Regions from separate parts of the Streptomyces sp. NPDC005435 genome, predicted to be linked through region 1. Evidence: riboswitches for the same ligand, from Rfam matches in the RefSeq annotation. Region 1 holds a riboswitch; each other region holds the start of a gene.
The links. A riboswitch is a leader RNA that binds a small molecule or an ion and turns the genes downstream of it on or off. The one in region 1 is predicted to bind thiamine pyrophosphate.

Region 1 (2,256 bases):
AGATGACCTCGGCGGGCGGCGAGGAGGCGTAGGAGACGACGAGCGGACGGTCGCCGCCCGCCTTCTTCCCCTCGGAGGAGCCGGAGAACTCCTGGTAGTAGGCCTGCTCCCAGCCGTCCACGACCTTCACGCCGTTGGCCTTGAGCTTCTTCCAGTAGCCCTCCCAGCCCTTGTCGCCGTAGCGGGCGGCGCTGCCGAGCAGGAAGCCGAGGCCGGGCGAGGAGGTGGAGGCGTTCTCGGTGACCAGGAGGTTCTTGTACTTCGGGTCGGCGAGGTCGGCGAAGTTTTGCGGGGGTGTGAGCTTGTGCCGGGTGAAGTACGCCTTGTCGTAGTTGACGCAGATGTCGCCGTAGTCGACGGGCGTGACGCGGTGCTTGTCGCCGTCGAGCTGGAAGGCGGGGTCGACCTGGTCGAGGCCCTTGGCGGTGTACGGCTCGAAGAGGCCGTTGTCGAGGGCGCGGGAGAGCAGGGTGTTGTCGACGCCGAAGAGGACGTCGCCCTGGGGGTGGTCCTTGGTGAGGATCGCCTTGTTGACGGCTTGCCCCGCATCGCCGTCCTTGAGGACGCGGACCTTGTAGCCGGACTGCTTCTCGAAGTCCTTGACGACGCTCTTGGACGCGGCCCACGAGTCGTGGCTGACCAGGGTCACGGTCTTGGTGCCGGCGGCCGTGTGCCCGCCGCCGGCGGCACTGGAGCCGCACGCGGACAGCGTGACCATGCCGAGGCCGACCGCCGCGGCCACAAGGGTCTTGGTGTGCACTGGATGTTCCTCCTGGGTCTGGCCAGGAAGAGACGCGGCCCTGCCCGGTCTCCGCGGACGGAACCCGGGCAGGGCGCAACAGCTTGAGTGGTGACCGAACTTCCTACCCAGAATGACCTGGGCGAGGTTCAGAGGGTCTGCGGGCCTTGGTGCCGCACTCTCAGCGCTGTGGCGCTCCCCTGTCGGAATATGCAGATGTATGACAGATATGAAGTTGTGTGGACCGGCCCAGGTTACCGCTCGGTTGCGGCGAGCTGACCACACGCCCCGTCGATCTCCTGACCGCGGGTGTCCCGGACGGTCACCGGAACGCCGTGCGCGGCGATGGCCTCCACGAACGCCTTCTCGTCCTCGGGGCGGGAGGCGGTCCACTTGGAGCCCGGCGTCGGGTTCAGCGGGATCAGGTTGACGTGCACGGGCCGGCCCTTGAGCAGCCGGCCGAGCCGGTCACCGCGCCACGCCTGGTCGTTGATGTCCCGGATCAGCGCGTACTCGATGGACAGCCGGCGGCCCGACTTCTCCGCGTACTCGAAGCCTGCGTCCAGCACCTCGCGCACCTTCCACCGCGTGTTCACGGGGACGAGGGTGTCGCGCAGCTCGTCGTCGGGGGCGTGCAGGGAGATCGCGAGCCGGCACTTGAAGCCCTCGTCCGCGAAGCGGTGGATGGCGGGGACGAGCCCGACCGTCGACACGGTGATGCCACGCTGCGACAGCCCGAGCCCGTCGGGAGCGGGATCGGTGAGCGCGCGAATGGCTTGGACGACCCGCTTGTAGTTGGCGAGCGGCTCGCCCATCCCCATGAAGACGATGTTGGAGAGCCGCGCGGGCCCGCCGGGCACTTCCCCGTCCCTGAGCGCCCGCATCCCGTCCACGATCTGGTGCACGATCTCGGCGGTGGACAGGTTCCGGTCGAGTCCGGCCTGACCGGTCGCGCAGAACGGACAGTTCATCCCGCATCCGGCCTGGCTGCTGATGCACATGGTCACCCGGTCCGGGTACCGCATCAGCACCGACTCCACGAGCGTGCCGTCGAACAGCCGCCACAGGGTCTTGCGGGTGGTCCCCTGGTCCGTCGACAGATGCCGGACCACCGACATCAGCTCCGGGAACAGCGCCTCCCGCAGCTTCTCCCGCGAGCCGGCCGGAATGTCCGTCCACTCCTCGGGGTCGTGCGCGAACCGGGCGAAGTAGTGCTGCGACAGCTGCTTGGCGCGGAACGGCTTCTCCCCGGCCTCCGCGACAGCGTCCTTGCGCTCGGCAGGCGTGAGATCGGCAAGATGCCGCGGCGGCTTCTTGGCTCCGCGCGGCGCGACGAAAGTGAGTTCTCCGGGCTTGGGCATGGTGGTTCTAGTGTCGCAGATCGACACCGGGTGCCCAGGCCGGAGCGGGGTGGGGGTGGTCACCCGTGGGTGCCTACTGTCAGCGTTGGTCGGCCTCGGGCGCCCCAGGTTCGGTGCTTGGAAGGTGCAGGCACGCCTTGGTAGGCGGGTCTGAAG
Region 2 (2,256 bases), on a different contig from region 1:
TCTCGCAGAGCTCCTCGAAGTTCTCGTAGAGGAACGACTCCTTGTGGTGCGCCAGGCACCAGGCCGCCATGATCGAGCCGCCGCGCGAGACGATGCCGGTCTTGCGGTTCGCCGTCAGCGGGACGTACGGCAGCCGCACGCCCGCGTGGACCGTCATGTAGTCCACGCCCTGCTCGGCCTGTTCGATCACGGTGTCCTTGTAGATGTCCCAGGTCAGCTCCTCGGCCTTGCCGTCGACCTTCTCCAGGGCCTGGTAGAGCGGCACCGTGCCGATGGGCACGGGGGAGTTGCGCAGCACCCACTCGCGCGTGGTGTGGATGTTGCGGCCGGTGGAGAGGTCCATGACCGTGTCGGCGCCCCAGCGGGTCGCCCAGGTCATCTTCTCCACCTCCTCCTCGATGGAGGAGGTGACGGCGGAGTTGCCGATGTTGGCGTTGACCTTCACCAGGAAGCGCTTGCCGATGATCATCGGCTCGATCTCGGGGTGGTTGACGTTGGCGGGCAGCACCGCGCGACCGGCGGCGATCTCCTCGCGGACCACCTCCGGGGACACGTTCTCGCGGAGGGCCACGAACTCCATCTCGGGCGTGATCTCGCCCCGCGCCGCGTAGGCGAGCTGCGTGACCGCACCGCCGTCACGGCTGCGGCGCGGCAGCCGGGGGCGGCCGGGGAAGACCGCGTCCAGGTTCCGCAGCCCGCCGCGCGGCGAGGTGTGCTTGATGCCGTCGTCCTCGGGCCGGACGGGGCGCCCGGCGTACTCCTCGGTGTCGCCCCGCGCGACGATCCAGTTCTCCCGCAGCGGGGTCAGTCCCCGCCGGACATCGGTGGGGACGGCGGGGTCGGTGTACGGCCCCGATGTGTCGTAGAGCGTGACCGACCGTCCGTTGGTCAGGTGCACCTGACGGACCGGCACGTGTACATCGGGGCGTGAGCCCGCGAGGTACGCCTTGTGCCAGCCGTTGGACTTCCCGGCCTCCGCGTCCGGCGACCCCTTGGTCGCGTTCTGCGTGGAGGCAGGCGTGCGTGCGTCCTTGTTGGTCATGAGACCTACTCCCTACGCCGGCATTACCCGGTAACAGGTTCGGCGGTCGACGCAGCGATTTCCGTCCGCAGATGGTCCGGTGGAACCACGGTTCCACGTGAAACATCGCGAAGACGGAGGTCAGCGCCCTCTCAGCCCGGTGCTCCGAGCTCCCGCGTGTGCAAAGGTGCCTCCACGCTAGCGCCCCTTCTGACGGGAAGAACAGTGGGCCTCGGTCGTTCTTGCAATGATCGGACGGTGACCACGACACATCAGCCTCCCTTTCCCCCGCCCGGGCCGCCCCATCGGCACGGCCCCGGACAGGGCGGCGGCCCGGCAGGCGGGGGCGGACAGGGCTCCGGCGGCGGCCCCGGAGACGCGCACGGGTACCACGCGGGCTCCGGCGGCGACCAGGAACCGGGCCATGGTCACGGCTCTCCCGGCCACAGTCATGGCCACTCGCACAGCCATGGCCCCGCGGCTCCGGTGTCCCGGCATCTGCGCAAGGTCATCGCGGCGATCCTGATCCCGTTCACGGCCGCCGTCGTGGTCGGGCTCGTGGTGCTCTGGCCCGGGGGCGCCCCGCCGCACCAGCGCTCAGGGGTCGGCTTCGACCGCCAGACCCAGCAGGCCACGGTCACCCGGGTCCTGTCGGTGAGCTGCAAGTCCGTGAACGCCTCGGGGGGTTCGTCCCTCGGTGACAACGCCTCCTCCGGCGCCGGCGCGACCGCCCAGGCGGGGAAGGGCACCTGCAAGAAGGCGACGGTCCGGGTCGACACCGGCAAGGACCGGGGCCGCACCTTCACCGAGATCGTCCAGCCCGACCAGACCCGGCAGTTGCACCAGGGCGAACAGGTCGTGGTCGCCTACGAGCCCTCGGCGCCCAAGGACCTGCAGTACTCCGTCACCGACGTGAACCGGCAGTTCCCCATGGCACTGCTCGCCGGGATCTTCGCCGTCGCCGTCGTGGTGGTGGGGCGGCTGCGCGGTGTCATGGCGCTGGTCGCGCTGGCCGTCAGCTTCCTGGTGCTGACCCTGTTCATCCTGCCCGCGATACTCCAGGGTTCGAATCCGCTCCTGGTGGCGGTGGTCGGATCGAGCGCCATCATGCTGATCGCCCTCTACATGTGCCACGGGCTGTCCGCCCGTACGTCGGTCGCGGTGCTCGGCACATTGGTCTCGCTGATGCTGATCGGCTTTCTCGGCTCGCAGTTCATCGGCTGGGCCGCGCTCAC
Region 3 (2,256 bases), on a different contig from region 1:
CACCTCCGGCAGTTCGGCCCCGGTCAGCAGGTCCGCCATGACGTCGCCGGTGACGGGCGTGAGCAGCACGCCGTTGCGGTGGTGGCCGGTGGCGAGCAGCAGCCCGTCCAGGCCGGAGGCGCCGAGCAGCGGGGCGTTGTCGGGGGAGCCGGGGCGCAGTCCCGCGCCGGTCTCGGTCAGCGGCAGCTCGGTGATCCCGGGCACCAGTTCATGGGCGTCGCGCAGCAGCTCGTACACCCCGCCCGCGGTCACCGTGGTGTCCCAGCCCTGCTCCTCGGTGGTGGCGCCGACGACCAGCTCGCCGTTCTCGCGGGGCACCAGATAGACCTGGCCGCCGCGCACCACGGCCCGGACGGTGCGGCTGAGGAACGGGGCGTACCGGGGCGGCACGGTCAGCCGCAGCACCTGGCCCTTGACCGGGCGCACCGGCGGCAGCACGTCCGCGGGGACCCCGGTGAGCCGTCCGCTGGTGCTGCCGCCCGCGAGGACCACCCGAGGGGCGCGCAGCACGGTGCCGTCCTCGGAGGTGACTCCCACGGCCCGCTCACCGGCCATGTCGAGCCGTGCGGCCCAGGACCGGTGGAACGCCACCCCGGCCCGCTCGCAGGCCAGCACGAGGGCCGTGGCGAGCCGTCTCGGGTCGATCTGGTGGTCCCCGTCCACCCGGAGTCCGCCGCGCACGCCCGGCGCCAGCATCGGCTCCAGGCGGCGGCACTCGCGCCCGCTCAGCCACTCCGACTCCAGACCCGAGCGGAGCTGGAGCGCGTGCAGTTCGCGCAGATGGGCGCGGTCGTCGGCGTCGAGCGCGACCGCGAGGGTGCCGCAGCGGCGGTAGCCGAGGCCGAGCCCGGTCGCCTCCGTCAGCTCGGCGGCGAAGTCCGGGTAGCGGCGGGCCGACTCCAGGTTGAGGGCGAGCAGCGCCTCCTCGCCGTAGTGCAGCTCGGTGACGGCGGCGAGCATCCCCGCCGCGACCCGCGCGGCACCGCCGCCGGGCTCGGGGTCCACCACGGTGACGGCGAGCCCGCGCAGCGCGGCCCGCCACGCCGTGACCAGGCCGATGATCCCGCCGCCGACCACGAGCACGTCGCTCGCGCCCGCTTTGCCGGAGTCCCCGTGAACGTGCGGACCAGGCTGTTTGGACGTACGTGCGTGCATGGGCGTCCAGCCCCTCCCTTCGCCGGCATGACCCGGATCAGGTTCGTACGGTCGGAGGCCGCCAGCCTCCCTCTCAGCCCGGTGCGTCCGGGCTCCCGCGAGTGCTTTCTACGGTGGCCACCCTAGTCCTCGGCCCAGGGCACCGGTATGGCGGCCCGGGCGCGCGGGCGAGGTCGGCGCCGGTGATCGCGCGGCCGTCTATGGTGGCCGGGTGAGCGAGCAGACAGCGCCGGAGGGCGCGGAGGGCGGGCGGCGCGTGGTCGTCGCCGGGGCGGGCATGGCCGGGGTGCAGACCGCGGTCGCCCTGCGCGAGCAGGGCTTCGACGGGACCATCACCCTGATCGGCGACGAGCCGCACAAGCCGTACGACCGGCCGCCGCTGTCCAAGGGCCTCCTCCTCGGCACGGCCGAGGACTCCGCCTTCGACGTGGACTTCGCCTCCCTCGGCATCGACCTCAGGCTCGGCGTCGCCGCCGTCGGCGTACGCCCCGCCGACCACGAGCTGGACACCGAGGCCGGTCCCGTCCCGTACGACGCGCTGGTCCTCGCCACCGGCGCCGATCCGGTCCGGCTGCCCGGCACGGACGACGCGCCCGGCGTGCATCTGCTGCGCACCCTGGACGACGCCCAGCGGCTGCGCCCGGTCCTCGCCGGGCAGCACGACGTCGTCGTGGTCGGCGCGGGCTGGATCGGCGCCGAGTTCGCCACCGCCGCGCGCGAGGCGGGCTGCGCCGTCACCGTCGTCGAGGCCGCGGACCGGCCGCTGGCCGAGGCGCTGCCCGCGGAGGCCGCCGCCCCGATGGCCGGCTGGTACGAGGCGGCGGGCGTCGAGCTGCGCACCGGCGCGCGCGTGGAGCGTGTCGAGCCCGGCGCGGTGGTGCTCTCCGACGGCACCCGGCTGCCCGCCGACGCCGTCGTCGTCGGCATCGGCGCCCGTCCCGCCACCGCCTGGCTGGCCGGTTCGGGCATCGAGCTGGGCGAGCACGGCGAGGTCCTGGCCGACGACCGGCTGCGCACCTCGGCCGAGGACGTGTACGCGGTCGGCGACTGCGTCTCGTTCCCCTCGGCCCGCTACGGCGAGCGGCTGCTCGTCCACCACTG

Region 2: linked by a shared signal. The riboswitch ahead of thiC (phosphomethylpyrimidine synthase ThiC) and the one ahead of AB0898_RS17780 (thiamine ABC transporter substrate-binding protein) in region 1 are both predicted to bind thiamine pyrophosphate.
Region 3: linked by a shared signal. The riboswitch ahead of thiO (glycine oxidase ThiO) and the one ahead of AB0898_RS17780 (thiamine ABC transporter substrate-binding protein) in region 1 are both predicted to bind thiamine pyrophosphate.

The regions. Positions count from the first base shown of each region.
Region 1 covers NZ_JBEXEQ010000012.1:217,111-219,366, reverse strand. Annotated here, with positions in the region: gene AB0898_RS17780 (thiamine ABC transporter substrate-binding protein) at 1-760, opposite strand, end outside; TPP riboswitch at 843-951, opposite strand; gene rlmN (23S rRNA (adenine(2503)-C(2))-methyltransferase RlmN) at 994-2,100, opposite strand.
Region 2 covers NZ_JBEXEQ010000001.1:485,907-488,162, reverse strand. Annotated here, with positions in the region: gene thiC (phosphomethylpyrimidine synthase ThiC) at 1-1,042, opposite strand, end outside; TPP riboswitch at 1,035-1,208, opposite strand; gene AB0898_RS02280 (YibE/F family protein) at 1,280-2,256, shown strand, end outside.
Region 3 covers NZ_JBEXEQ010000015.1:129,873-132,128, reverse strand. Annotated here, with positions in the region: gene thiO (glycine oxidase ThiO) at 1-1,155, opposite strand, end outside; TPP riboswitch at 1,153-1,264, opposite strand; gene AB0898_RS20700 (FAD-dependent oxidoreductase) at 1,367-2,256, shown strand, end outside.